One region of the Streptomyces sp. NPDC034111 genome, then DNA from elsewhere that is predicted to be linked to it. Evidence: predicted binding sites of a transcription regulator. Region 1 holds the regulator's gene; each other region holds the start of a gene.
The links. Region 1 encodes HrcA, which represses chaperone genes, less so after heat shock. Its sites were predicted from a motif close to TTNGCACTCNGNNNNNCNGAGTGCNAA; they were not measured.

Region 1 (9,619 bases):
GCGCCGAGGTCTTCTTCCTCACCGGCCGCAAGGAGGCGCAGCGCGACTGGAGCGTGCGCAACCTCAAGAACGTGGGCTACGACGTCGCGCTGGACCGCACGCACGTCTACCTGAAGGACAAGGAGCACCCGCCGGCCTACCTGCCCTGCGGCGCCACCTGTACGACCATCGAGTACAAGTCGGGCACCCGCAAGCACATCGAGTCCCTCGGCTACAACATCGTCGCCAACTTCGGGGACCAGTACAGCGATCTGAGCGGCGGCGCCGGTGACCGCACCTTCAAGATGCCGAACCCGATGTACTACCTGCCGTAAGCCACTGGGCGCCCGGAGGACAGCGGTCCGCCGGGCACTCAGCGCGCCGAAGCCCGGCGGACCGTCCTCCGTCGGGCCCTCGGCGCCGTCGGGCGCCTGGCGGACCGTCCTCCGTCAGGCGCTCAGCGCCGTTTGGGCACGGGCACCCGCGCCAGGTCCTTGGCGATGGTCAGCTCGCCCGTGAAGCCCGCCGCGCGCGCCTGCCGCTCGAACTCCGCCGGGTCGGCGTACCGCTGCGAGAAGTGCGTCAGCACGAGATGCCGCACCCCCGCCTCCGCCGCGACCCCCGCGGCCTGCCCCGCCGTCAAGTGGCCGTGATCCACCGCCAGCTGGACGTCCTCGTCCAGGAACGTCGACTCGATGACGAGCATGTCCGCCCCCTCCGCGAGGGCACGGACCCCAGGACACAGCCGGGTGTCCATGACGAACGCGAACCGCTGCCCCGGGCGCTGCTCGCTCACCTCGTCCAGGGTCACGCCGTTCAGCTCCCCGAGCCGCTGGAGGCGCCCGATGTCCGGACCGGTGATACCGGCCTCGGCCAGCCGCTCCGGCAGCATCCGGCGCGCGTCCGGCTCCACGAGCCGGTAGCCGAACGACTCGACCGGGTGGGAGAGCTTGCGCGCCTCCAGGACGTACGACGCGGAGCGCTCCAGCTCACCGTCGACGGCGACGGGCCGCTGGACCAGCCGGACCGTCTCCCGGTAGGCGGTGGCGTAGCGCAGCCGCTCGAAGAAGCGCTCCCCGCTGGCCGGGTAGTGGGCGGTGACCGGGTGCGGTACCCGGTCGAGGTTGATCCGCTGGATCACCCCGGCCAGGCCGAGCGAGTGGTCACCGTGGAAGTGCGTGATGCAGATCCGGTTGAGGTCGTGGGCGGCCACCCCGGCCCGCAGCATCTGGCGCTGGGTCCCCTCGCCGGGGTCGAAGAGCAGCCCCTGGCCGTCCCAACGGAGCAGATAGCCGTTGTGGTTACGGTGCCGCGTGGGGACCTGGCTCGCGGTGCCGAGGACGACCAGTTCACGTACGGACATGACCGGTCAGCCAGGAGGCCACTGGAGGCCACGGCCGCCGAGTACGTGCAGATGAGCGTGGAAGACGGTCTGGCCCGCGCCGGCACCGGTGTTGAAGACGACCCGGTAGCCCCGGTCGTCGACCTTGTCCTCGACGGCGACCTCACGGGACTCCCGCAGTATGTCGGCGATGACCTGCGGCTCGGCGGCGGCGAGGGTCGCGGCGTCCGGGTAGTGCACCTTGGGGATCACCAGCACGTGCGTCGGGGCCTGGGGGTTGATGTCGCGGAACGCGACAGTGGTCTCGGTCTCCCGGACGATGGTCGCCGGTACCTCCCCCGCCACGATCTTGCAGAACAGGCAGTCGGCCTGCGGTTCTCCCGCCACCGGTGGCTCCTCCCAGGTCATCCGTCCTGCGTACGGTACGCAGTCCTGGGATGCTACCGGGCGACCGCCCCCGGAGCGCCCACCCCGCACGGGCACGCGGGCGCGGGCACGATCCGGCGGCCCGGCGGGCCGGTCGGGCGCTGACGCGGCGAGCGGCACGGTGCAGGCCACCGGGATCACTAAGCTGGCGGTGATCGCTTTCGCCACAACCGGGAGTTATGCACCATGGCAACCACGCGCACCGCCAAGACCCACTGGGAAGGCAACCTCCTGGAGGGCAAGGGCACCGTCGCCCTGGAGTCCTCCAAAGTCGGTACGTACGACGTGAACTGGCCCGCCCGCGCGGAGCAGCCCAACGGCGTCACCAGCCCCGAGGAGCTGATCGCGGCGGCCCACTCCTCCTGCTACTCCATGGCCTTCTCGCACGGCCTGGCGGGCAAGGGCTACACCGTCGAGACCCTGGACACCCAGGCCGATGTGACGTTCCAGCCGGGTGAGGGCATCACCGCCATCGCCCTGACCGTCAAGGCCCGCGTCCCCGGCCTGTCCGAGGACGAGTTCCAGGCGGCGGCCGAGGACGCCAAGAAGAACTGCCCGGTGAGCCAGGCACTGGCGGGCGTCAAGAACATCACGCTGAACGCGGAACTGGTATGAGCCGAGGCCGGCCCCCCGGCCGGCCGGCTGAACGGTGAACGGCGGTGCGCCGGCGGGCCCTTGGGGCCGGCCGGCGCACCGCTGCGTTGTCAGTGGTCCGTGCCACGATCGTGGTGGTCAGTGGCTGAGGTTGGGGCCTAGCTCCAGCGGCCCGTGCGGCCCAGCAGAAGCGCGGTGGCCGCGGTGCCTGCCGTGGAGGTGCGCAGGACCGTCGGACCCAGGCGGTAGGGCGTGGCGCCGGCCTCGGCGAAGATGGCGAGCTCCTCCGGGGAGACACCGCCCTCGGGGCCGACGACGAGCACGATACGGCCGGTGGGCGGAAGCCCGGCGGTGGCGAGCGGGGAGCTGCCCTCCTCGTGGAGGACGGCCGCGAAGTCGGCGTCGGCGAGCAGCGCGGCCACCTGCTTGGTCGTCATCGGGTCGGTGACCTGTGGGAAGGTCAGCCGGCGGGACTGCTTGCCCGCCTCGCGGGCCGTGGCCCGCCATTTGCCCAGCGCCTTGGCGGCCCGCTCGCCCTTCCACTGGGTGACGCAACGCGCCGCCGGCCAGGGCACGATGGCGTCCACCCCGGTCTCGGTCATCGTCTCGACGGCCAGTTCGCCGCGGTCGCCCTTGGGGAGCGCCTGGACGACGGTGAGGGTGGGGTCCGGCGGAACCTCGGTGCGCAGTTCCGCGATGTCGACGGTGAGCCGGTCCTTGCCCTCGACGGCGGCGACCGTGCCGAACGCCCCGGCGCCGCGGCCGTCCGTCAGCACGACCTCCTCACCGACCCGCAGCCGGCGCACCGACACCGCGTGCCGTCCCTCGGGCCCGTCCAGGGTCAGCGCCCCTCCGGCCCGTACGTCCGCCAGTGATTCGACGAGGAATACGGGGGCGGTCATGAGCCGCCGCCCGCGGTGGCCCGGCTCAACGCGGCGTGTGCCGCCTCCACTTCGGCCACCAGGACGTCGACCAGCTGCGCGGCCGGCAGCTCCCGGGCCAGCCGGTGCCCCTGCCCCGCCCAGAGGTTGAGGCCCTGCGCATCGCCCGCCTTGGCCGCGGCCTTGCGCACGGTGGAGGTGAGGTAGTGGACGGCCGGGTAGGCGGCCGGGGCGTACGGGCCGTGCTCGCGCATGAAGCGGTTCACCAGCCCGCGGGCCGGCCGGCCGGAGAACGCCCGGGTCAATTCCGTATGGGTGAACAGGGGGTTGGTCAGCGCCTGCTTGTGGAGCGGGTTGGCGCCCGACTCGGGGGTGGCGAGGAAGGCGGTGCCCAGCTGCGCCATGGTCGCCCCGGCGGCCAGCACCGCGGCGATCTGCGAACCGCGCATCAGCCCGCCCGCGGCGATCACCGGGATCTGTACGGCCTCGCGGACCTGGCCGAGCAGGGCCAGCAGCCCCAGCGCCGCGCCGGTGCCGTCCGCGTGCGGATCGTCCCGGTGGGTGCCCTGGTGACCGCCGGCCTCCACGCCCTGCACACACACCGCGTCCGCGCCCGACCACTGCGCGGCCTGCGCCTCGGCGGCGGTGGTGGCCGTGACGACGGTGTACGTGCCGACCTTCGCGAAGGCGTCGAGGACGGCACGCGAGGGGCAGCCGAAGGTGAAGGACACCACCGGCACCGGGTCCTCCCGCAGGATCGCGAGCTTGGCCTCGTAGCCGTCGTCGCTGGGCCCGTCGGTGTCGCCGAGCTCGGTCTCGTACCAGGCGGCCTCGCCCGCGAGCTGCTCGCGGTAGACGTCGACGGCGGAGGGGTCGGCCAGCGAGGGCTGCGGCATGAAGAGGTTGACGCCGAAGGGCCGGTCGGTCAGCGACCGCAGCTGTTTGATCTCCTGATACATGCCGTCGGCCGTTTTGTAGCCGGCGGCGAGGAAGCCGAGACCGCCGGCGCCGCAGACGGCGGCGGCCAGCTCGGGTCCGGAGCCGCCCCCTGCCATCGGGGCCTGCACGATCGGGTAGCGGCAGAGATCGGTCAGTGCGGTGGGCATGGGCACATCGTGTCACGGGATGTGCCGAGCCCCCGCATCAGGGGCTCGGCACCGGTACGGCACTTAAGGGGTGGGCGAACACATCCCGTAAGGGACGCAAACGCCCCCTGCGGGGCCACAACGCGGCGGGCGTGTACGGGTATTCCCGCGGCTCACCACCCCGGGTCGCCCGTACGGGGACACCCTGCCCGCCCGTGCGGAGACGCCCGGCCCGCCCGTACGGCACGCCCGGCCCGCACTACCGCCGCCCGTACGGGCTACCGCCCGTTGAACGCATCCTTCAACCGCGAGAACAGACCCTGCTGGCCCGGCTGGAACTGGCCCGTGGGCCGTTCCTCGCCGCGGAGCTTGGCGAGCCGGCGCAGCAGCTCCTCCTGCTCCGGGTCGAGCTTGGTCGGTGTCTGTACCTCGACATGGACGATCAGGTCGCCGCGGCCGTTGCCACGCAGATGGGTCACCCCGCGCTGGTGCAGCGGGATCGACTGGCCTGACTGGGTGCCGGGCCGGACGTCGATCTCCTCGATCCCGTCCAGCGTCTCCAGCGGGCATTTGGTGCCCAGCGCCGCCGCCGTCATCGGGATGGTGACCGTGCAGTGCAGATCGTCGCCGCGCCGCTGGAAGACCGGGTGCGGCAGCTCATGGATCTCGACGTAGAGATCACCGGCGGGTCCGCCGCCGGGGCCGACCTCGCCCTCGCCCGCGAGCTGGATACGTGTGCCGTTGTCGACACCGGCCGGGATCTTGACGGTCAGCGTGCGCCGGGAGCGGATCCGCCCGTCGCCCGCGCACTCGGGGCACGGCGTCGGCACGACCGTTCCGAAGCCCTGGCACTGCGGGCACGGCCGCGAGGTCATGACCTGGCCGAGGAAGGACCGGGTGACCTGCGAGACCTCACCGCGGCCGCGGCACATGTCACAGGTCTGCGCCGAGGTCCCCGGCGCCGCGCCCTCGCCGCTACAGGTCGTACAGACCACGGCGGTGTCGACCTGGAGGTCCTTGGTCGTGCCGAAGGCCGCCTCGTTCAGCTCGATATCGAGCCGGATCATGGCGTCCTGGCCGCGGCGGGTACGCGAGCGCGGACCGCGCTGCGAAGCCGTGCCGAAGAACGCGTCCATGATGTCGGAGAAGTTGCCGAAGCCGGCGCCGAAACCGCCCGCGCCCTGGCCGGCGCCCGCCTGCGAGAGGGGGTCGCCGCCGAGGTCGTAGACCTGCTTCTTCTGCGGATCCGACAGGACCTCGTAAGCGGCGTTGATCTCCTTGAACCGCTCCTGGGTCTTCGGGTCCGGGTTCACGTCCGGGTGCAGCTCGCGCGCCAGCCGCCGGAAGGCCTTCTTGATCTGGTCCTGCGAGGCGTCACGGCTGATGCCGAGGACCGAGTAGTAGTCCGTGGCCACTTACGACTCCGCGAGGATTTGTCCGACGTAACGTGCCACTGCGCGTACCGCTCCCATCGTTCCGGGGTAGTCCATGCGGGTCGGTCCGACCACGCCGAGTTTGGCGACTGCCTCGTCGCCCGAACCGTAACCGACCGTGACGACGGAGGTCGACGTCAGGCCTTCATGGGCGTTCTCATGCCCGATGCGTACGGTCATGCCCGAGTCCTTGGCCTCTCCGAGCAGCTTGAGCAGCACCACATGCTCCTCAAGGGCCTCCAGCACCGGGCGGATGGTCAGGGGGAAATCGTGTCCGAAGCGGGTGAGATTGGCGGTACCGCCGATCATCAGCCGCTCTTCGGTCTCCTCCACCAGAGTCTCCAGCAACACCGACAGCACTGTCGAGACCGTGCCTCGGTCGTCCTGCTCGAAGGACTCCGGAAGATCCTGCACCAACTGAGGCACATCCGTGAAACGGCGCCCCACGACCCGGCTGTTGAGCCGCGCCCGCAGATCCGCCAGGGAGGTCTCGGCGAACGGCGCCTGGCAGTCGATCAGCCGCTGCTCGACGCGTCCGGTATCGGTGATGAGTACGAGCATCAGCCGGGCCGGGGCGAGCGCCAGCAACTCGACGTGCCGGACCGTGGACCGCGTCAGGGACGGGTACTGCACGACCGCGACCTGCCGGGTCAGCTGGGCCAGCAGACGGACCGTACGGCCCACGACGTCGTCGAGGTCCACGGCACCGTCCAGGAAGTTCTGGATCGCCCGTCGCTCGGGGCTGGACAGCGGCTTGACGCCCGCCAGCCGGTCGACGAAGAGGCGATAGCCCTTGTCCGTCGGGATCCGCCCGGCGCTCGTGTGCGGCTGGGCGATGTAGCCCTCGTCCTCCAGGGCCGCCATGTCGTTGCGAATGGTGGCCGGGGAGACCCCGAGCTGATGGCGCTCGGTGAGCGCCTTGGAGCCGACCGGCTCCTCCGTCCCGACGTAGTCCTGGACGATGGCGCGCAGCACTTCGAGCCTGCGTTCACTGAGCATCCTGCGCACCTCCAGTCCGGCCGTCCCGCCGTCTCGTAACTCCTGGCACTCACATGGGCCGAGTGCCAGACCCGGAGCCAGTGTACGGCCGGGTAGCACGGCCACGGCAAGGGCGACCCCGCGCAGCACCCCTCGGATGACCGTGTTCGGGCGATCTGCCGGGCAACGCTATCGCGAGGGAGCTAGCGTCTCGGTATGCGCACTGCTTGGGAAGAGGCCGGGTGGGAACAGCTCGGTGACGGTGTCGCCAGGCGCCGGATGCCGGGCTGGGACGAGACGATCGGCGTGATCGAGGGGTCGGCCGGCGTCATGATCGTCGACACCGGTGCGACCATCCGTGACGGCGCGGATCTGCGCCGGGCGATCCGCGGCGTGCTGGGCCGGGACGTGACGCATGTCGCGCTGACCCACCCGCATTTCGATCATGTGCTGGGCACCGCCGCCTTCGCGGGCGTCGAGGTGTTCGGCGCGGCCGGCCTGGGCGAGTTGCTGCGCCGCAGCAAGGACGAACTGCGGCACTCCGCGATGCGGCACGGTGTCGAACGGGACCTCGCCGCCGAGGCCACCGATCTGCTGGTCGTCCCGCACCACCATGTGCACGGTCAGCTGACCGTCGACCTCGGCGACCGGCAGGTGCTGCTCGCCAATGTCGGCCCGGGCCACAGCGCCCACGACCTGGCGGTCCTGGTGCCCGGCCGGCACGGCGCCCCTGAGATCGTCTTCTGCGGCGACCTGGTCGAGGAGTCCGGCGAGCCGCAGGCGGGCCCGGACGCGCTGCCCCAGCAGTGGCCCGCGGCCCTGGACCGGCTGCTGGCGCTCGGCGGCGAGGACGCCTTGTACGTCCCCGGCCACGGCGCCGTGGTGGACGCCGCCTTCGTCCGCACCCAGCGCGACGCCCTGGCCGTGCGTTTCGGTGTCGCTCCGCCCTCCTGACCGCCGTTCCGGTATTCCTGAGCCCTGCCCGTCCCTCCGACCAGAACAGAACAGGCCCCATGCAGAGCAAGCGCTACAGCCCCGACCTCACTCCGCCCTGGAAGAAGCAGTCGCCCGCCCCCGAGGTACCGGCCGACCCCGATCTGGTCGTCGAGGAGGTGACCACGGGCTTCTGTGGCGCGGTGATCCGCTGCGAGAAGAGCGCCGAGGGGCCGACGGTCACCCTGGAGGACCGCTTCGGCAAACACCGCGTCTTCCCCATGGCTCCGCGCGGCTTCCTCCTGGAAGGCAAGGTGATCACCCTCGTACGCCCGCAGAGCCGTCCGGCGCCGGGCGGCCCCGCCCGTACGGCCTCCGGCTCGCTCGCGGTTCCCGGCGCCCGCGCCCGGGTCGCACGCGCCGGGCGCATTTACGTGGAGGGCCGGCACGACGCGGAGCTCGTCGAGCGGGTATGGGGCGACGACCTGCGCATCGAGGGCGTCGTCGTGGAGTACCTGGAGGGCATCGACGACCTCCCGGCGATCGTCCGCAGCTTCTCACCCGGCCCGGACGCCCGTCTGGGCGTCCTCGTCGACCATCTGGTGCCCGGCTCGAAGGAGTCCCGGATCGCGGCCGAGGTGACCGGTGCGGACGTCCTGGTCGTCGGCCACCCGTACATCGACATCTGGGAAGCGGTGAAGCCGTCGTCGGCCGGTATCGCGGCCTGGCCGTCCGTGCCGCACGGCCAGGACTGGAAGACGGGCGTCTGCCGGGCCCTGGGCTGGCCGGAGAACACCGGCGCGGCATGGCAGCGGATCCTGTCGTGCGTGCGGACGTACAAGGACCTGGAGCCGGCGTTGCTGGGGCGGGTGGAGGAGTTGATCGACTTCGTTACGGTTGGCGGTGGTGTTTGACGCGGGGAGGGTGCCGAACCCCTCACCTTCCGCCGTGCTGCCGAGAGCGTTGACGCTGAGGGCACGCAGCCGATTGATCAGTCCACCAAGTCCCGCACCACCGCGTCGGCCAGCAGCCGCCCCCGGAGTGTCAGCACGGCCCGGCCGCGGCCGTAGGGCCCGGCCTCCAGGAGCCCGTCCGCCAGGGCGCGCTCGGCCGCGCGGGTGCCGGCGGGGGTCAGGAGCTCCAGCGGGCAGCCGTCCGACAACCGCAGCTCCAGCAGGATCCGTTCGACCCGCCGGTCCTCGTCGGCCAGCAGTTCGCGGCCGGCGCCCGGGGAGCGGCCGTCGCCGAGGGCCTGGGCGTAGGCGCCGGGGTGCTTCACGTTCCACCAGCGGACGCCGCCGACGTGGCTGTGGGCGCCGGGGCCGGCGCCCCACCAGTCGGCGCCGGTCCAGTACAGCTCGTTGTGGCGGCAGCGGGCGGCTTCGGTGGTGGCCCAGTTGGAGACCTCGTACCAGGTGAAGCCGGCCGCGGTGAGGCGTTCGTCGGCGATGAGGTAGCGGTCGGCGTGCACATCGTCGTCGGTCATCGGGACCTCGCCGCGGCGGATCCGGCGGGCGAGCTGGGTGCCCTCCTCGACGATCAGCGCGTACGCGGAGATGTGGTCGGGGCCGGCGCCGAGGGCGGCGTCGAGGGAGGCGCGCCAGTCGTCGTCGGTCTCACCGGGGGTGCCGTAGATCAGGTCGAGGTTGACGTGCTCGAAGCCGGCCGCGCGGGCCTCGGCGACGCAGGCCTCGGGGCGGCCGGGGGTGTGCGTACGGTCGAGGATCTTCAGGACGTGCTGCCGTGCGCTCTGCATCCCGAAGGAGACCCGGTTGAAGCCGCCCGCGCGCAGCTCGGCGAGGTAGCGCGGGTCGACGGACTCGGGGTTGGCCTCGGTGGTGATCTCGGCGTCCGGTGCGAGGCCGAAGGTGTCGCGGAGGGCGGCGAGCATCCGGACGAGGTCGGCGGCGGGAAGGAGGGTGGGGGTGCCGCCGCCGACGAAGACCGTCTCGACCGGGCGCGGGTCGT
Region 2 (9,619 bases), on a different contig from region 1:
TTGACGTTGAACGGCAGGACATCGGTGATCTCGTAGGCGGTGGCGTACGGCGTCGGGCGCAGCGCATCGGAGGTGAGGTAGGCGATGGTCGGGTCGATGAGACGGGCGTCGAGACCGGCGGCGGCCTCCGCGACGAGGTGGGCGCGGATCACGGCCCCGTCCGGCTCGTACAGATAGCTGCCCACGGGGCCGGGCTCGGGGTCCGGCAGGCCGGCGCCGAGCAGTGAGTCACCGGCCGGCAGGAGCGTGGCGCGGCGGGCGCCCGGCCGGGTGCCGAACCACAGCACCGCCTCCTTGACCTCGCCCCCGTCGGAGATCCACTCCGTCTCGGCGTCCTCGGGCAGCGCCTCGTGCGGCACCCCCGGCGCGATCTTCAGCGCCGCGAACGGGGCCGTACGGGCCGCCTCGACGGCCCAGGACAGCGGCGGCGAGTACGCCTCCGGGTCGAAGATCCTCCCGCCCCGCACTTTGCTCCGCCGCGCCGGATCGACGAACACCGCGTCATACCCGGCGGTGTCGACCTCCGTGACGTCCGTGCAGCGCACCTCGATCAGCCCGTCCAGACCCAGCGCCTCGGCGTTCGCCCGCGCCGCCGCGCAGGCCAGCGGGTCGCGGTCGACGGCCAGTACCCGGATCCCGGCCCGTGCCAGCGCCAGCGCGTCCCCGCCGATGCCGCAGCACAGGTCGGCCAGCGTACCGACGCCCAGCGCGGCGAGCCGGGCGGCGCGGTGGGCGGCGACCGTGGTGCGGGTGGACTGCTCGACGCCGTGCGGCGTGAAGTACATCCGCTGGGCGTCCGCCCCGAACTTCGCGGCCGCGCGCTGCCGCAGCCGGGCCTGGCCGAGGGCGGCGGAGACCAGCGGCGCGGGGTGGTCGCGGCGCAGCCGGGTGGCGGTCGCGAGCTCGTCCGCGGGGTCGTAATCACGCAGTGCGGCCAGCAGTGCCTGCCCCTCGGGGGCGAGCAGCGCGGAGAAGGTGTCGAGGTCGGTCACCTGCACCATTGTGGGCCAGCGCGGGGGCCGCTACGACGCCCGGCGGCCGCGCCGGCGGCGGGGGCGGCTGCCGCCCGCGCCCTCCGGCTCCCGGCGGCGCTGCGCATGGTCGCTGATCCGCAGCAGCAGCGCCACCATCACCCAGTTGGCGACGAGTGACGAGCCGCCCTTGGCCAGGAAGGGCAGCGCCTTGCCGGTCAGCGGGATCAGGCCGGTGACCCCGCCGGCGACGACGAAGACCTGGAGCAGCAGCGCCCCGGCGAGCCCGACCGCGAGCAGCTTGCCGAACGGGTCGCGGGCGCTCAGTCCCACCCGTAGTCCGCGCTGCGCCAGCAGCACGTACAGCATCAGTACGGCCATCACCCCGGCCAGGCCCAGCTCCTCGCCGACGGTGGTGAGGATGAAGTCGCTGTTGCCGGCGAAGCCGATCAGTTCGGGGTGGCCCTGGCCCAGGCCGCTGCCGCCGACGCCGCCGCTGGCGAAGCTGAACAGCGCCTGGCCGAGCTGGTCGGACATGTGCTCCGCCCGGCCCTCCGCGGTGAAGGCCCGCATCGGGTCCAGCCAGGCGGTGACCCGGCCGTGGACATGCGGTTCGAGGGAGCCGACGACGGCCGCGCCGACGGTGGCCATCAGCAGACCGCAGATCACCCAGCTGGTGCGGTCGGTGGCCATGTAGAGCATGATCACGAAGACGCCGAAGAAGATCAGCGAGGTGCCCAGGTCCCGCTCGAAGATCAGCACCAGCAGGCTGATCGCCCAGATCGTGAAGATCGGCCCCAGCTGCCGGCCCGGGGGCAGCTGGATGCCCATCACCCGGCGTCCGGCCAGCGCCAGCGCATCACGGTTGACGGTCAGATAGCCCGCGAAGAACACCGAGATCATGATCTTCACGAACTCGCCGGGCTGGAGCGACAGCGGCCCGAGCAGAATCCAGCGCTTGGCGCCGTACATGTCCGCGCCGAAGAACGCCGGCGCCATCAGCAGCACCAGCGCGACCACCATCGTCAGATAGATGTAGCGCTGAAGGATGCGGTGATCGCGCAGCACCAGCAGGATGACGATGCAGACCGCCACCCCGATGACCGTCCACACCAGCTGGCCGCTCGCCGCCTCGGCGATCTTCAGCCGGGGGTCCTGGGCGTAGGTGAGGTCCAGCCGGTGCAGCAGCACCAGACCGACCCCGGTCAGCAGCGTCGCCAGCGGCAGGATCAGGGGATCGGCGCGCGGCGCGAAGCGGCGCAGGACCAGATGCGGCACCAGCGCCACGAAGAGCATGCTCACCGCGAAGCCGGCCAGCCCGCCGGGCAGCCGGGCGGTCATCGACAGACCGGTGTAGGCGTACCCGAAGACCGCGATCAGGACGACGAGCGCGAGCAGCCAGGCCTCGGTCCGGCGGCGGTCCGGAGCCTGGGCGAGCGCGGCGAACGTCATGGTGCGTTCGACGTCGCTCTCCCGCTCCCGGGCCTTCCGGAGAGCGCTGGTCAGTCCACGCACGGGTTCCTCCGCCATCGATGGTCAAGGCCGCGGGCGATCCGGGCTGATCCATAAGACATGCCCGGGTGCGGTTCACGGACCGGGCAGTCGGGGAGGTAGACGAGGCAGCTGGTGGCCTGGTTGCGAGAAAACCGGAAGGTGTGTCCGATTTGGCAGGGAACACGCCCTGACGGCCGGGCGGTTGCCGCGGTCCGTCAACCGGCGTCGCAGAACGGGCACCGGCGCGCTGGCACTCCGCTTGACCGAGTGCTAACCGCGTCATAGTCTCAGCGTTGGCACTCTCCACCGGGGAGTGCCAGACACAGCGACGGGCAGGTCCGGCACCCGCGACGACGGATCCACCTGGTCGCCACCTCAGACAGTTAACCCCGTGAGATCTCCGAAGGGGGAGGTCGGATCGTGACGACCGCCAGCTCCAAGGTTGCCATCAAGCCGCTTGAGGACCGCATTGTGGTCCAGCCGCTCGACGCCGAGCAGACCACGGCCTCGGGCCTGGTCATTCCGGACACCGCCAAGGAGAAGCCCCAGGAGGGCGTCGTCCTGGCCGTGGGCCCGGGCCGCATCGAGGACGGCAAGCGCGTCGAGCTCGACGTCACCGTCGGCGACGTCGTTCTCTACAGCAAGTACGGCGGCACCGAGGTGAAGTACAACAACGAGGAGTACCTCGTTCTCTCGGCTCGCGACGTGCTCGCGATCGTCGAGAAGTAATTCACCCGGAATTGCCGTGATCTGCGCCCCTGGTTCCCGCGTCTAAACAACCCGGGGCAGGGGCGCAGTTCCGTTTGAGACAGCGGTCCCCACTGCGTGCCGAGGATCGCAATGAGAGGACTTGAAGCAACCCATGGCGAAGATCCTGAAGTTCGACGAGGACGCCCGTCGCGCCCTTGAGCGCGGCGTCAACAAGCTTGCCGACACGGTCAAGGTGACGATCGGCCCCAAGGGCCGCAACGTCGTCATCGACAAGAAGTTCGGCGCCCCCACCATCACCAACGACGGTGTCACCATCGCCCGTGAGGTCGAGGTCGACGACCCGTACGAGAACCTGGGCGCCCAGCTCGTCAAGGAGGTGGCGACCAAGACCAACGACATCGCGGGTGACGGCACCACCACCGCCACCGTGCTGGCCCAGGCGCTGGTCCGCGAGGGCCTGCGCAACGTCGCCGCGGGTGCTTCCCCGGCCGCCCTGAAGAAGGGCATCGACGCCGCGGTCAAGGCCGTCTCCGATGAGCTCCTCGCGGTCGCCCGTCCGATCGACGACAAGGCCGACATCGCCGCCGTGGCCGGCCTGTCCGCGCAGGACAAGCAGGTCGGTGAGCTGATCGCCGAGGCCATGGACAAGGTCGGCAAGGACGGTGTGATCACCGTCGAGGAGTCCAACACCTTCGGTCTGGAGCTGGACTTCACCGAGGGCATGGCCTTCGACAAGGGCTACCTCTCGCCGTACATGGTCACCGACCAGGAGCGTATGGAGGCCGTCCTCGAGGACCCGTACATCCTGATCCACCAGGGCAAGATCGCCTCGATCCAGGACCTGCTGCCGCTGCTGGAGAAGGTCATCCAGGCGGGTGGCTCCAAGCCGCTGCTGATCATCGCCGAGGACGTCGAGGGCGAGGCGCTCTCCACCCTCGTCGTCAACAAGATCCGCGGCACCTTCAACGCGGTGGCCGTCAAGGCCCCCGGCTTCGGTGACCGCCGCAAGGCGATGCTCGGCGACATGGCCACCCTCACCGGTGCCACCGTCATCGCCGAGGAGGTCGGCCTCAAGCTCGACCAGGCCGGTCTGGACGTGCTGGGCACCGCCCGCCGCGTGACCGTCACCAAGGACGACACCACGATCGTCGACGGTGGCGGCAAGGCCGAGGACGTCGCCGGTCGCGTCGCCCAGATCAAGGGCGAGATCGAGACCACCGACTCCGACTGGGACCGCGAGAAGCTCCAGGAGCGCCTCGCCAAGCTCGCCGGTGGCGTCTGCGTCATCCGTGTGGGTGCGGCCACCGAGGTCGAGCTCAAGGAGAAGAAGCACCGTCTGGAGGACGCCATCTCCGCGACCCGCGCCGCGGTCGAGGAGGGCATCGTCTCCGGTGGTGGCTCCGCGCTGGTCCACGCCGCCAAGGTGCTGGAGGGCTCCCTCGGCAAGGAGGGCGACGAGGCCACCGGTGTCGCCGTCGTCCGCCGCGCCGTCGTCGAGCCGCTGCGCTGGATCGCGGAGAACGCGGGCCTCGAGGGCTACGTGATCACCGCCAAGGTCGCCGAGCAGGACAAGGGCCAGGGCTTCAACGCCGCCACCGGCGAGTACGGCGACCTGGTCAAGGCCGGCGTCATCGACCCGGTCAAGGTCACCCGCTCCGCCCTGGAGAACGCCGCCTCGATCGCCTCGCTGCTGCTCACGACCGAGACCCTGGTCGTCGAGAAGCCGGCCGAGGAAGAGGCCGAGGCCGGTCACGGCCACGGTCACGGCCACGCGCACTGACGCATAGCCGCCGGGTAGCCGTGCAGTCGGCCGGGTAACCGGCAGAAAGGCCCCTGTTCCCGCTCGTGAGCGACGGGAACAGGGGCCTTCCGCTTTGCCGTCTGCTGTCTCGATGGCCTGGTCAGAGCGCGCCGAGCTGCCGCATCAGGCGTATGAGGTCGTAGTGCCACCAGCCTTCCTGGATCTTTCCGTCGTGGAACCGGAAGGTCGTCACCCCGGTCATGGTGCACACCGTGCCGGTCGGCTGGATGCCCATGAATGCGCCCTTGTGCGTGCCGGTCCAGGTCCAGCGCGTAGCAACGTCGTCGCCCTCGGCGATCTGGCTTTCGAGGTTGAAGGTGAATTCGAAGGCGGCCCGCCAGGAGGAGACGTCGCCGCGGATGACGTCGGACCCGACCGTGGTCTCCTCCTCCTTGATGATGTCGTGGTCCCGGTAGTCGGCCGCGAACACCTCGTCGATGGCGTTGAGGTTGCCCCCGACGGCGATCTCGTGGAAGAACCGGCGGGCAGTTGCGGTGTTCAACTGTTCGTCCCGGACCACGTCGAGGTCGGTGAACGACGGCATTCCGTCGCAGAGCTCGGTCATCTCCCGGAAGATCCGGTCGGTCTCCGGCAGCTGGGAGTTCTTCACCGCCTCTTCGTGCGAAGGAAATTCGACGATCTCGACGTAGTGGGACGCGTCGGTCCGGTCCTTGCCGATGAGGCTGTGGGTGGCGGTCCGCTTGCCCTTGGTCTGTTCGACCCACTTGTCCATGAGCGCGTTCATGCCCTCGGGCCGCTCGGTCTTGTAGTCGATTATTTGTACGAATTTCATGGCGCCTCCCTTATGGGCTGGGCGCGATGCGCGGGGTCAAGATGCATCGATACGTCCATCTTAGTGAGGAATGCGGCTCTTGACGGTGTCAGGCCGAGCGGTTCCGGTCCGCCGGGTGCACCGGGTCCGTGAAGGGCAGGCCGGACGCGAACCGCGCCACCTCGTCGAGCGCCCGGTCGGCCATGCGGTGGAGTTCGCCGCCCAGGGAGCCGGCGATATGCGGGGTGAGTAGGACGTTCGGGAGGTCGTACAACGGGGAGTCGGGGGGCGGCAGTTCGGGATCGGTGACGTCCAGGACTGCGTGGAGACGGCCGGTCACCAGCTCGGCAAGCAGGGCCGTTTCGTCGATGAGCGAGCCGCGGGCGGTGTTGATGAGGGTGGCGCCGTCCGGCATCAGCGCGAGTTCGCGGGCGCCCAGCATGTGGTGGGTGGCGGGCAGCTGGGGAGCGTGCACGCTGACGATGTCGCTGTCGGCGCAGAGGGTGCCGAGGGGGACCGGCGTCGCGCCCAGCCGGCCGGCCTCGGCGGCGTCCACGTACGGGTCGTACAGCAGGACGCGCAGATCGAACGGCCGCAGCAGTTCGATGACCCGGCGGCCGATGCGGGAGGCGCCGATGATGCCGACGGTGCGGCGGTAGTTGCCGGCGCCGGCGAGCTCCTGCTGCCAGTCGTGCGGGGCGCGCAGGGTGCGGTAGCGCTGAGCGGAGTGCAGTACGCGCTTGTTGGCGAAGAGGATCGCGGCGAGGGTGTATTCGGCGACGGGCAGCGCATTGACGGAAGCCGTCGAGGTGACGGCGATACCGCGTTCCCAACAGGCGTCGGTGATGTGGTGTTTGACCGATCCGGCGGCGTGGACGACGGCGCGGAGCCGGGGCGCCGCTTCCAGGACCCGGTCGGTGAGCGGGGGCGCGCCCCAGCAGGTGAGGAGCACTTCGGCGTCGGCGAGGGCGGCGGCGACGGCGGGGGTGGGGTCGGCCAGCTCGTGGGCGACGAGGCGGGAGTCGGTGCGGACCAGCGCGGCGAGGCGGGTGTGGTGGCGGGCATCGAGGAGCCGGTCGGCGATACCGGGGCCCATCGACAGCAGCAGGGCGGGCCGCTTTCCGGGGGGCCTTCCCGTGGGGGCTGGTGTGGCCATATGAGCTTCCCTTGACGGTTGGTGGGGAAGAGATACCCGAGTGCGTTCCTTCCCCCTCCCGCCCGAGGACCGCAGGCTCAGCCCCTGCACCGGCTGGACCCGCGCCCACTGGGAGGCCACGGCCGACGGTCTGCTGTGTGCCACCCGCCCCCACTTCTCCCCACGGCACGGCCTGCTCACCCTCCCCGGCCCTCGCCCCAGCTGCTCCGGCCCCCGCTCCGACGGCCTCGAAGGCTTCGCCCGGACGTTCCTGCTCGCCGCGCTCCGGGTCGCCGGCAGCAACGGCCACGATCCGCACGCCCACCTCCCGCGCTATGCCGAAGGGCTGGCCTCGGGAACCCGGAAGCCCACCACCGCAAGGGAGTTGACCACCGCCGACCCCGACTCCTGGCCCCGAATCGACACCATCCGCCAGGCCTACGTGGAAGCCGCCTCACTCGCCCTGGGCCTGCGGCTGACCCGCCCCTGGCTCTGGGACACCCTCGACGGGCCCACCCGCACGCGCCTCACCGACTGGCTGCTGCCCGCCCTCGGGCCGTCCCCCGTCGACAACAACTGGTGGCTCTTCGGCCTCACCGTCGGCGGCTTCCTGTTCGACGCGGGCATCGAACCGGTACGCGCCCGGGCCGCCGTCGACCGCGCGCTGACCCGCATCGAGGACTGGTACGGGGGCGCCGGCTGGTACTCCGACGGCGCCAACCGGGCCTTCGACCACTACAACGCCTGGGCGCTGCACCTCTACCCGGTCCTCCACGCCCACCTGGGCGCCGACCCCGCCCTCCTGGCCCGCTACGGCGACCGGCTGCACGCCCAACTCGACGACTACGCCCGCCTCTTCGACGCCAACGGCGCACCGCTGCCCTTCGGCCGCTCGCTCACCTACCGCTTCGCCGCCACCGCCGCCCCCTGGCTCGGCGCCCTCACCGGCCACACCCCGCTCACCCCCGGCGCCACCCGCCGCCTCGCCTCCGGGGCGCTGCGCCACTTCCTCGACCACGGCGCGGTCACCGAGGACGGTCTGCTGCCGCTCGGCTGGTACGGGCCGTACCCTCCGATGCTCCAGGACTACTCGGGCCCGGGGTCCCCCTACTGGGCGGCCAAGGGATTCCTCGGCCTCCTGCTCCCCGCCGGGCACCCCGCCTGGACCGCCACCGAGGAACCCCTCCCCGCCGAAACCGCCGACACCGTCAAGCACTTCGGCCCCACCGGCCTGCTGCTCCAGTCCACCGCATCCGACGGCCTGGTCCGCCTGCACAACCACGGCAGCAACTCCACCTCGGCCGCCCCCGACCCGTACTACGCCCGCTTCGCCTACTCCACCCGCACCGGCCCCACGGCACCCACCCCCGCCGGCCCGGACCTCCCCGACAACCACTTCGCCCTGCTCATCGACGGCCGCCCCACCACCCGCGGGCCGGCCACCCCGCACACCACCGGCCCCGACTGGGCCTCCTCCACCCACACCCCACGCCTCGCCGACGGCACCGGCCTCCCCGGCGTCCGGATCCTGTCCGCCACCGTCGCCCACGGCCGCGCCGAACTCCGCGCCCACCTGGTCACCGGCGCCGCCCCGGGCACCCCCGTACGCCAGACGGGCTGGGCCACCACCCCCGATGGCCCGTCAGCCCAGCTCCATCCGGTCCACGGCTACGAGGGGCCGCCCCGCCGAACCCCTACGGGGAGCACGCCCTTCGGCCCGCGCACCGGAACCGCCGTCCTGGAGGCGCGACCACGGCAGACCCCCGGGGCACGCTCTTCGTGGCCCTGACCTCCCTGACGGGGGACCCGGAGCCCGCACCCGTACAGGCCCTGGCAACAACGCACGTCACCGGCCACGAAATCCGCGTCACCTGGCACGACGACGGCACTTCCACCCACCTGGCCCTACCCCACCCACCCACGGGAGGGGACGGGCCTCCGGGGTCTTGTTTGTGGACGTAGAGCGAAGCAGTCCACAAACAAGACCCCGGAGGCCCGTCACCGCACCCGACAACCACCCAGCCCGCCGCAGGCGCCACGGTGAGAAACCCACACGGCGGGACGGACGAACACGTGGGCAGCACAACCTCTAGCGCGGCCCGTACTTCCGCCCCGTACGGGACGTCAGTCCGCTCAGCACACCCCGGGGTGCCAGCTTCACCGCACCCATCAGCGCCTTGTACCGCGGATCGGGGATGGACAGCGACTTCCCGCGCACCAGGTCCTTCATCGCCGCGTCCACCAGCTTGTCCGCGTCCAGCCACATCCAGCCGGGGATGTTGTCCGTCCCCATGCCGGCCCGCTGGTGGAACTCGGTCCGTACGAACCCCGGGCACAGTGCCATCAGCCGTACCCCGCTGCCCGCCAGATCGCGCGCCGCACCCTGGGTGAACTGCACGACCCACGCCTTGCTCGCGCCGTACGTGCCGCGCGGTACGAACGCCGCCACCGACGCCACATTGACCACCGCGCCGCGCCGCCGGTCCCGCATTCCGCGCACCGCGGCCGTGGTCAGCCGGAGCACCGCCTCACAGTGCACCTTCAGCATCGTCAGCTCGTCGGCCATCGGGACTTCGAGGTATTCGCCCTTGTTGCCGAAGCCGGCGTTGTTCACCAGCAGATCGACCGGGTGCCTGGCGTCCGCGAGCCGGGCCTCGACGGCGGCGATGCCCTCCTCGGTGGACAGATCGGCGCTCAGCACCTCCGCCTCGATGCCGTGCCGGTCGTGCAACTCG
Region 3 (9,619 bases), on a different contig from region 1:
GTACGCATGCCGCGGATCGATGCCGGTCGGCAGCAGGAATTCCAGCAGCCAGCCGTTGTAGAGCACCGCGGCCGCGGCGAACAGCAAAGCGCCTGATCGCGCCGTTCCCGGCATCGGGTTCGCGTCCCGTTCACCCCTCAACATGATCAGCGGCTGTCCGCATACGACCCGCTCACACCCATCCGCACCCTGGCGCGCACGAACTTCCCTTCGGTCCTGACCGCGGGGAGCCGGGCACCACGCGATCCACACGTCCGTCACTGTGCACATTCGATCTGGCACACAGAGTAACCCTCGCATGTCATGGCCCGGAGATCCCGCCGGGCCCGCGTGGACGCGCCAAGGGGGGCGCACCGGCCGGGGCCGCACCACAGAGAACCCACAAGATTGCCGTCTACCGTCCTCGCGCGGCTACCTTGCCCGCAACACACCGCGGGGCGAGCGGACGAGCCCGGTGAGACCAGAGCGGAGCCTTGAATGTGCGCGGCGAAGCGCCTCGAACGCGTCCTCGTCGTCGACGACGACGCGGTGATCCTGCGTTCCCTCGGACGCGGCCTGCGCCTCAACGGCTTCGCCGTCGCCCTCGCCGAGGACGGCCCGTCCGCCCTCGCCGAACTGACGGCCCGGCCCCCCGACGTGGTCGTGCTCGATGTCTCCCTGCCGGGCGTCAGCGGCACCGACATCTGCCGCACCCTGCGCGCCGACGGGAACGAGGTACCGGTACTGATGCTGTCGGCGCTGGACGAACTGGACGACCGGGTCGCCGGACTCCAGGCCGGGGCCGACGACTACCTCGTCAAGCCGTTCGCGCTCAAGGAACTGGTGCTCCGGCTGCGAGCCCTGCTGCGCCGCCGCCCGCCCGGCGCCACGGACGCGCTGCGGATCGGCGACCTCGTCCTGGACACGGCCGCGCGGGAGGTGACGTACGGCGGCGCTGAGGTCCGGCTCACCCGGCGGGAGTTCGAACTGCTGGAGGTCCTCGTCCGCAACGCGGGCGTCGTCCTCACCCGCGACCAGCTCCTCGACCGTGTGTGGGGCTACGACTTCGAGGTGCGCACCGACGCCGTCGACACCTTCGTCAGCTACCTCCGCCGCAAGCTGGAGGCCGGGGGCCGGCCGCGCGTGGTGCACACGGTCCGCGGCGTGGGCTTCGTGCTGCGCGCGTCCGGGCCGGAGGCCGCACGATGAGGCTCTCGACCCGGATCGCCCTCGCGATGGGCATCGCCGTCCCGCTGCTGGTCCTGGGCTCGGGGGCGCTGCTGCTGCGCCTGGTCACCCACGACGTGCACGCCGGGCAGGACGCCCATCTGCGGGAGCGGGCCGCGGTGCTGCTGCCGCTGGCCCGCGGTCTGCTGCGGGTCGCGGACGGCGGGCAGCCGCGGAAGGCGGCGAACCACGAACGGCGGCTGCTCGACGCGGGGATGGACGTCGGGGTACGGCTCACCACGAGCCGCGGCGGACCGGCGCCCGCCACCGGCCGCGGGACCACTGCCCCGGGCGGGCAGGCGCCGGCCCGTGTGGTGGCCGAGGCCGGTCCACAACCGGCGGACACCCTGCCGCTGCCGCCCGCGGCGCCCGACCCGGTGACCGTACGGTCCCAGGGACACCGCTGGCGGGCGCTGTCGGTGCCCGTCGGCGGCGCGAGCGCGAAGGCCGGCCCGCAGGGCACGCTGTGGGTGTTCTCCACCGGGTCGGCCGGCAACGCCGAACTCGACACCGTACAGAAGCGCATCCTCCTGGTGGCGCTGATCGCCGCCCCGCTGGCCGGGCTGCTCTCCCTCGCCCTCGCCGAACGCGCCACCCTGCCGCTGCGCCGCCTCCAGCGCCGGGCCGGCGGCCTGGACCCCGGCACCAGCACGGCCCGCCTGGACCACACCCCGTCACGGGTCACCGAGGTGGACGACCTCGCCGGCACCCTCCAGACCGTACTGGCCCGCTACGACGAGCAGGCGGCACGGACCCAGGAGGCACTGGCCACCGCCCGCGCCTTCTCCGCGACCGCCTCGCACGAACTGCGCACGCCACTGATGGGCATGCAGACCAACCTGGACATCCTCACCGACCACCCGGACCTCGACCCGGCCGACCGCGCCGAAGTCCTCGACGACCTGCACGCCGGGCACCAGCGCCTGATGGGGATGCTGATCGCGCTCCGGGCGCTCGCCCAGGGCGACCTGGTGGAGGCCGACGCCTTCGGCGTGGTGGACCTGGGCGACCTCGTCGCGGCGGCGGTGGCCGACCTGCAACGGCACCACCCCGGCGTACGGCTCACCCCCCGCCTCACCCCCGGACTGCGGCTGCACGCCTGGGAACCGGGCCTGCGGATGGCGGTCGACAACCTGCTCCGCAACGCGGTGGTCCACGGCAGCCGGCCGGGCACACCGGCCGGGGTCGAGGTGACACTGCGGCCGAGCGGCCGGCCGGGCGACCCGGTCGCCGTACTCACCGTGGACGACGCCGGTCCGGGCATCGCGCCGGAGGAACGCGAGCAGGTCTTCCAGCGGTTCCACCGGCGCGCGGACAGCCCGGGCTCGGGGCTCGGCCTGACCCTGGTGGCCCAGCAGATCGCACTGCACCGCGGCACGGTACGGATCATGGAACGGCCACAGGGGCCCGGCGCCCGCTTCGAGGTGCGACTGCCCCGGCTCGGCGATGCGGAGACCGACACCCGCACCCTGGAACTGCCGCTGCGCCGCGACTGGTTGAGCGAGTTCCCGGCACGGGGCCTGCCCGGGGAGCCGCCGGAACACTGACCGGATCACCCCTCCCGGGCCCGGGGCTCCCTGACCACGCGCACCGTGCGGCGGGTGGTGCCCGCGGTGCACGTCACCGAGCGGAACCGGTCGCCGGCCTCGGCGACCCAGAACGCATCGGCGAGTACGCACCCCTGGACGCTCAGACCGCGCCGCCACCCCCGGAAGGCCACCTCGACGACATCGGCACCGGGCGGCAGCTGCCCCCACGCCAGCGACCAGCGCCGCGGCGAACGGCCGCTGTGCCGGCCGCCCCTGAGCGGGGAGACGCTGAGCGTGCTCAGAACGGACACATCGACCAGCCCGGCCGGTCCGTGCACCTCCAGGGCCGGCCGCCCCGCGGAGCCCCGGGCCACCCGCAGCAGCCAGCCGCTGAGGGGCAGCCGCAGCTCACCGGGCTCGCCGGTGGTGAGGGTGGCGGGCAGGACCGTACAGGAGCGCTCGTCCGGCATGAGGAAACCACCGCATTCCACTGTGACTCCAGGGGTTGGGCGCCCAGGCACGACGTCTCCGGGGCGCGACAACCCGGAGCGTAGAAGCGCTCCTTGTGGATTCCCTGTGCCGCCGCCCCCGTCCCCTTCCTCCGCGGAAGGCGGGGCGCCCGGTCCGGCGGCCCACAAGCTCTCCACAAAGAACGCTCCTACGTTCTGCGGCAGCCGGCCCGTCCGCGTCCCGTGGGGCGGACGCGGCCGCACCCATCCGCCCCTAGAAGGGAGCACCACCATGCAGCGTCCCAAGACCGCAGTGGCAGGGGTCCTCGCCTCACTCGCGCTCGCCGGTTCCCTGCTGACCACCGCGGCGCCGGCCGACGCCGCGGCCGCCGACAGCCCGGGCGCCTCCCCCGCCACGGCGACCTCGGGCCAGCAGCGGCACACCGGGGGCAAGGGCATCTGCGCCCGCGTGCCCAGGCTGGAGAAGCGCATCGACCGGGCGCTCACCCGGCTCAACGGCGGTGTGCACACCCGCGGTTCGATCGCGCGGCTGGAGCAGCGCGTGAAGAACGCCCGCGACAGGCACCACGACGAGGTCGCCATATTCCTCCAGGACCGGCTCACCCACCGCAAGGAGCTGAAGCCCGACCTCACCCGGCGGCGCGTCGACCTCAAGGCCGTCGCGGCCTGGTGCGCGAAGAAGGACACCAAGGGCAGCAAGGGCACCAAGGACAGCAAGGGCAACGGCGCGGAAGGCAACGGCTCATGAGAGGCTCCCGGCGCGCCGCGCTGCTGCTGACCGCGGCGGTCGCGGTACCGGTCCTGGCGGCCACCGGCTGTTCGGGCCACTCCGGGCAGCCGTCACCCGGCTCTTCGTCGCCCGGGTCTTCGTCCGGCCAGGAGGAGCAGATGAAGAAGAAGGTCGAGGACGCCGAGAAGGCGGCGGACACGGCCGACTCCGACGCTGCCGACGACCCGTGGTGAGGAGCCGCTGAGGGAGGCGGGGCATCCCACCCCCGCCCCGGAGCACCGGTGAACAGCCGTGTGCCCCTCAAGACCTGCGCAGAAACGCCCGCGCAGAAACGCCGCCGGGGCGGCACCCCCTGGGAGGAGGGTGCCGCCCCGACGTACGTGTGGACACGTGATCCGGGAGGATCAGCGCTCTGATCCGGAGGATCAGAAGTCCATGTCACCGCCCGGCATACCGCCCGGAGCGGCCGCGGCGGCCTTCTCCGGCTTGTCGGCGATGACGGCCTCGGTGGTGAGGAAGAGCGCCGCGATGGAGGCGGCGTTCTGGAGCGCGGAGCGGGTGACCTTGGCCGGGTCGATGATGCCCTCGGCGACCATGTCGACGTACTCGCCGGTGGCGGCGTTCAGACCGTGGCCGACGGCCAGGTTGCGCACCTTCTCCACCACGACGCCGCCCTCGAGACCGGCGTTGACCGAGATCTGCTTCAGCGGGGCCTCCAGGGCCAGCTTCACAGCCGCGGCACCGGTGGCCTCGTCGCCCTCCAGCTCGATCTTCTCGAAGACCGAGGTGGCCTGGAGCAGGGCCACGCCACCGCCGGCGACGATGCCCTCCTCGACGGCCGCCTTCGCGTTGCGAACGGCGTCCTCGATGCGGTGCTTGCGCTCCTTGAGCTCGACCTCGGTGGCGGCACCGGCCTTGATGACGGCCACGCCGCCGGCCAGCTTCGCCAGACGCTCCTGGAGCTTCTCGCGGTCGTAGTCCGAGTCGCTGTTCTCGATCTCGGCGCGGATCTGGTTGACGCGGCCCTGGACCTGGTCGCTGTCACCGGCACCGTCGACGATGGTGGTCTCGTCCTTGGTGATGACGACCTTGCGGGCGCGGCCGAGCAGGTCGAGACCGGCGTTCTCCAGCTTGAGGCCGACCTCCTCGGAGATGACGGTGCCACCGGTGAGGATGGCGATGTCACCGAGCATGGCCTTGCGGCGGTCACCGAAGCCCGGGGCCTTGACGGCGACGGACTTGAAGGTGCCACGGATCTTGTTGACGACCAGGGTCGACAGGGCCTCGCCCTCGACGTCCTCGGCGATGATCAGCAGCGGCTTGCCGGACTGCATGACCTTCTCCAGGAGCGGCAGCAGGTCCTTCACGTTGCCGATCTTGGAGTTGACGATCAGGATGTACGGGTCGTCGAGCGACGCCTCCATACGCTCCATGTCGGTGGCGAAGTACGCCGAGATGTAGCCCTTGTCGAAGCGCATACCCTCGGTGAGCTCCAGCTCCAGACCGAAGGTCTGGGACTCCTCGACGGTGATGACGCCTTCCTTGCCGACCTTGTCCATGGCCTCGGCGATCAGCTCGCCGATCTGGGTGTCGGCGGCGGAGATGGAGGCGGTCGAAGCGATCTGCTCCTTGGTCTCCACGTCCTTGGCCTGCTCCAGCAGGGCGGCGGAGACGGCCTCGACGGCCTTCTCGATACCGCGCTTGAGGGCCATCGGGTTGGCACCGGCGGCGACGTTGCGCAGGCCCTCGCGGACCAGGGCCTGGGCCAGGACGGTCGCGGTCGTCGTGCCGTCACCGGCGACGTCGTCCGTCTTCTTCGCGACCTCCTTGACCAGCTCGGCGCCGATCTTCTCGTACGGGTCCTCGAGCTCGATCTCCTTGGCGATGGAGACACCATCGTTGGTGATCGTGGGGGCGCCCCACTTCTTCTCGAGGACGACGTTGCGGCCCTTGGGGCCGAGGGTGACCTTGACGGCGTCGGCGAGCTGGTTCATCCCGCGCTCGAGACCGCGCCGTGCCTCCTCGTCGAACGCGATGATCTTGGCCATGTGAAGTGGTCCTCCCGGACTGGGGTGGATTGCTCCGGACCGCGCTGGCGCCCGCGACGGACGACCTGCAAACCCGTGTGGTTCCTTGCCCCACCCGGCCTGCGGGCCTCACCGACCCGGTCCTTCTTTGTCACTCTCACTCGGAGAGTGCTAACGCCAATGATTAGCACTCGCGGGGTGCGAGTGCAAGCGCCCGTGGCTGCCCCACCCGCGCGGCTGACGCGCGCGCGGACGGCAGAAGGCCCGTACCCCCCTCAGGGGTACGGGCCTCCACAACGCAGCAGTCGGTCGGCGCCTCAGCCGGCCACCCGGACCATGTCCGCCTGCGGCCCCTTCTGGCCCTGCGAGATCTCGAACTCGACCCGCTGGCCCTCCTCAAGGGTGCGGTAGCCGTCCATCTGGATCGCGCTGTAGTGGACGAATACATCCGCACCACCGTCGACCGCGATGAAGCCGTACCCCTTCTCCGCGTTGAACCACTTGACGGTGCCCTGAGCCATGCCTAACTCCCCTATTACTGGCCCTTGCGCAGGACCGCACTCCGCGGACCCGGGTCAGACCTCACCCCGCGAATGGCCCGTGGGGTGTGCGCCGGAACGCGTCGACCGCCGCTGAATGTATCTGCACCGATGCCCAGAGCAACAGGTCAATCGGACGAGAATTCTGGCGCCGGAGAATCGGCAATATGCGGTGAAATCCCGTTTCCCCAGGGCAAGTCGGGCCGGGCATAGCGCACCTAAGCGACAAATCCCGCACACACTTTGGACACAACTCGCCCCGGTGTCCTATGCGTTCGGCATGCATACGGAGATATCCGGAGGGGGATCACCCCAATAGTATCCCCTTTAACAAAACGGAATTGCCCCGTCCGATTTTCGGTGGACGGGGCAATTCCGGTCAAGCGGGGAAAGAGATGGCGCAAATCAGTGCCTACTCGGCGGCCGTTCAGTCGTTCGGCGCCGTTCGGAACCGTTCAGCAGCCTCCGGCGACCGCCGGAATGATCGAGACGCCCGCACCGTCCGGGGTCGGCGTCTCGAGGCCCTGCTCGAAACGGACGTCGTCGTCGTTGACGTAGACGTTCACGAAGCGGCGCAGCTTGCCGGCGTCGTCCAGCACACGGGCCGCGATGCCCTGGTGGTTCTTCTCCAGGTCGGCGATCACCTCGGAGAGGGTCGCACCCTCGGCGGTGACCTCGGCCTCGCCACCGGTGTACGTACGGAGGATGGTGGGGATGCGGACCTTGACGCTCATGGTTCTGCCTTCCGGACAGGGGTTACGGGTCTACGGGTTCGGGCGCTGCGGCTCAGCCGGCCAGGCCGGCCGCGCGGAACGCATCCAGGTTCGGCCGGATCGTGGCCGTGGGCCCGGTGGTCGGCGCAACGGCGTCCAGCGTCTTGAGACCGTCACCCGTATTGAGGACAACGGTGGTCAGGGACGGGTCGAGCAGACCCTCCTCGATCAGCTTCTTGGTCACGCCGACGGTCACCCCGCCCGCGGTCTCCGCGAAGATGCCCTCCGTCCGCGCCAGCAGCTTGATCGCGTCGACCACCTGCTCGTCGTTGACGTCCTCGACCGCACCGCCCGTACGGCGCGCGATGTCCAGCACATACGGGCCGTCGGCCGGGTTGCCGATCGCCAGCGACTTGGCGATGGTGTTCGGCTTCTGGGGGCGCACCACATCGTGCCCGGCCTTGAACGCCGTCGACACCGGCGAGCAGCCCTCCGCCTGGGCACCGAAGATCTTGTACGGCTTGTCCTCGACCAGGCCGAGGGCGATCAGCTCCTTGAGCCCCTTGTCGATCTTCGTCAGCTGCGAGCCGGACGCGATCGGGACGACGATCTGGTCCGGCAGCCGCCAGCCCAGCTGCTCACAGATCTCGTATGCCAGGGTCTTGGAGCCCTCGCCGTAGTAGGGGCGCAGATTGACGTTGACGAAGCCCCAGCCCTCGCCCAGCGGATCGCCGATGAGCTCCGAGCAGAAGCGGTTGACGTCGTCGTAGTTGCCCTCGATGCCGACCAGGTCACCGCCGTAGACCGCGGCCATGACGACCTTGCCGGCCTCCAGGTCGTGCGGGATGAAGACACAGGACTTGAAGCCGGCCCGGCGGGCCGCGGCGCCGACCGCACCGGCGAGGTTGCCGGTGGAGGAGCAGGACAGGGTCGTGAAACCGAAGGCACGGGCGGCCTCGACGGCGATCGCGACGACGCGGTCCTTGAAGGAGTGCGTCGGGTTGCCGGAGTCGTCCTTGACGTAGAGACCGCCGGTGACGCCCAGCTCGGCGGCGAGCCGGTCGGCCTTGACGAGCTTGGTGAAGCCGGGGTTGAGGTTCGGCTTGTCGGCCACGTCGGCGGGGACGGGCAGCAGCGGTGCGTAGCGCCAGATGTTGTCCGGACCGGCCTCGATCTGCTTCTTCAGGCGCTCGGGGTCGCCGCTCGGCAGGTCGTAGGCGACTTCGAGCGGCCCGAAACAGCTCGCGCAGGCGAAGATCGGACCCAGATCGAAGCGCTCACCACACTCCCGGCAGGACAGCGCGACGGCGGGGCCCAGGGCGACGGTGGGAGCGTTCGCGGCGGTTTCGGTGACTTCGGTGCTGTGCACAGCCATGGAGGCGAGGCCCTTTCTCCTCATCTTCCTCGCGGCGCATCTCGTCGCGAGACGGATTTGGCACCTTCCCTAGCCGGGAGCCTCGCGCGCTGTACGCGGAGACCGGCTGGAGGGTTGCCGGGGCTTCAACGGGCCGTATCCCTCTGCCCCTCTGGATGAGCGGTATGGCGCTGGGCCGAAACCCAGGCGTTTATGGCGCGGTGACCCCGACATGCGACGGTCATCCGCGTTGTTCAAGACTGTAACCGAAGGGGCTGACAGTTGAGATAGTCGTCCGCACCGCGAGATGGATCACAACCCGATGGAACACGTACCGTCCGCCGCCCGGGCGGCCACCGAGGAGTCGTAGACGTGCTGGAAGAGGTGGAGCGCTGGCTGAGCAGCCGCTCCTGGTCCGCCGCGGACCGCCCGCTGGAGCAGCTGCTGGAGGCGAAGCGCCAGACGGGCCGTACGGTCAGCGTCGTACTGCCCGCACTCGACGAGGAGGCCACGGTCGGCGCGATCGTCGCCACGATCCGCGCCGAGCTGATGACCGACGCCGCCCCCCTGGTCGACGAGCTGGTGGTGCTGGACTCCGGCTCCACCGACCGCACCGCCGAGGTCGCGGCGGCGGCCGGCGCCCGGGTCGTGCACCGCGACAGCATCCTGCCCCGGCTGCCCGCACTGCCCGGCAAGGGCGAGGTGCTGTGGCGCTCCCTTCTGGTCACCACCGGCGACATCATCTGCTTCGTCGATGCCGACCTGCGCGAATTCTCCGCCACCTTCGTCTCCGGGATCGTCGGCCCGCTGCTGACCGACCCCGGCATCCAGTTCGTCAAGGCGATGTACGACCGCCCGCTGGAGACGGGCGGCGCCCAGGGCGCCGCCGCCGGCCAGGGCGGCCGGGTCACCGAGCTGGTGGCCCGCCCCCTGCTCAACCTCCACTGGCCGCAGCTGGCCGGCTTCGTCCAGCCCCTGGGCGGCGAGTACGCCGCCCGGCGCACCCTCCTGGAGCGACTGCCCTTCCCCGTCGGCTACGGCGTCGAGCTCG

Region 2: the regulator HrcA is predicted to act here: its motif matches at 2,713-2,739, upstream of groES (co-chaperone GroES).
Region 3: the regulator HrcA is predicted to act here: its motif matches at 6,111-6,137, upstream of groL (chaperonin GroEL).

Annotation. Positions count from the first base shown of each region.
Region 1 is NZ_JBVIST010000001.1:1,003,525-1,013,143, forward strand. It holds gene ACZ55A_RS04475 (HAD family acid phosphatase) at 1-314, shown strand, start outside; gene ACZ55A_RS04480 (ribonuclease Z) at 437-1,342, opposite strand; gene ACZ55A_RS04485 (histidine triad nucleotide-binding protein) at 1,349-1,708, opposite strand; gene ACZ55A_RS04490 (OsmC family protein) at 1,934-2,362, shown strand; gene ACZ55A_RS04495 (16S rRNA (uracil(1498)-N(3))-methyltransferase) at 2,500-3,243, opposite strand; gene ACZ55A_RS04500 (nitronate monooxygenase) at 3,240-4,328, opposite strand; gene dnaJ (molecular chaperone DnaJ) at 4,586-5,722, opposite strand; gene hrcA (heat-inducible transcriptional repressor HrcA) at 5,723-6,739, opposite strand; gene ACZ55A_RS04515 (MBL fold metallo-hydrolase) at 6,935-7,672, shown strand; gene ACZ55A_RS04520 (DUF3097 domain-containing protein) at 7,732-8,565, shown strand; gene hemW (radical SAM family heme chaperone HemW) at 8,643-9,619, opposite strand, start outside.
Region 2 is NZ_JBVIST010000004.1:402,354-411,972, reverse strand. It holds gene ACZ55A_RS13860 (THUMP-like domain-containing protein) at 1-1,001, opposite strand, end outside; gene ACZ55A_RS13855 (FtsW/RodA/SpoVE family cell cycle protein) at 1,023-2,423, opposite strand; gene groES (co-chaperone GroES) at 2,886-3,194, shown strand; gene groL (chaperonin GroEL) at 3,328-4,956, shown strand; gene ACZ55A_RS13840 (ester cyclase) at 5,078-5,770, opposite strand; gene ACZ55A_RS13835 (hydroxyacid dehydrogenase) at 5,859-6,905, opposite strand; partial or broken gene ACZ55A_RS13830 (DUF2264 domain-containing protein) at 6,946-8,846, shown strand; gene ACZ55A_RS13825 (SDR family NAD(P)-dependent oxidoreductase) at 8,974-9,619, opposite strand, start outside.
Region 3 is NZ_JBVIST010000003.1:420,389-430,007, forward strand. It holds gene ACZ55A_RS11210 (DUF998 domain-containing protein) at 1-144, opposite strand, end outside; gene ACZ55A_RS11215 (response regulator transcription factor) at 478-1,188, shown strand; gene ACZ55A_RS11220 (sensor histidine kinase) at 1,185-2,753, shown strand; gene ACZ55A_RS11225 (hypothetical protein) at 2,759-3,205, opposite strand; gene ACZ55A_RS11230 (hypothetical protein) at 3,477-3,953, shown strand; gene ACZ55A_RS11235 (hypothetical protein) at 3,950-4,168, shown strand; gene groL (chaperonin GroEL) at 4,361-5,983, opposite strand; gene ACZ55A_RS11245 (cold-shock protein) at 6,280-6,483, opposite strand; gene ACZ55A_RS11250 (MoaD/ThiS family protein) at 6,957-7,235, opposite strand; gene thrC (threonine synthase) at 7,288-8,589, opposite strand; SAM riboswitch class I at 8,607-8,751, opposite strand; gene ACZ55A_RS11260 (glucosyl-3-phosphoglycerate synthase) at 8,941-9,619, shown strand, end outside.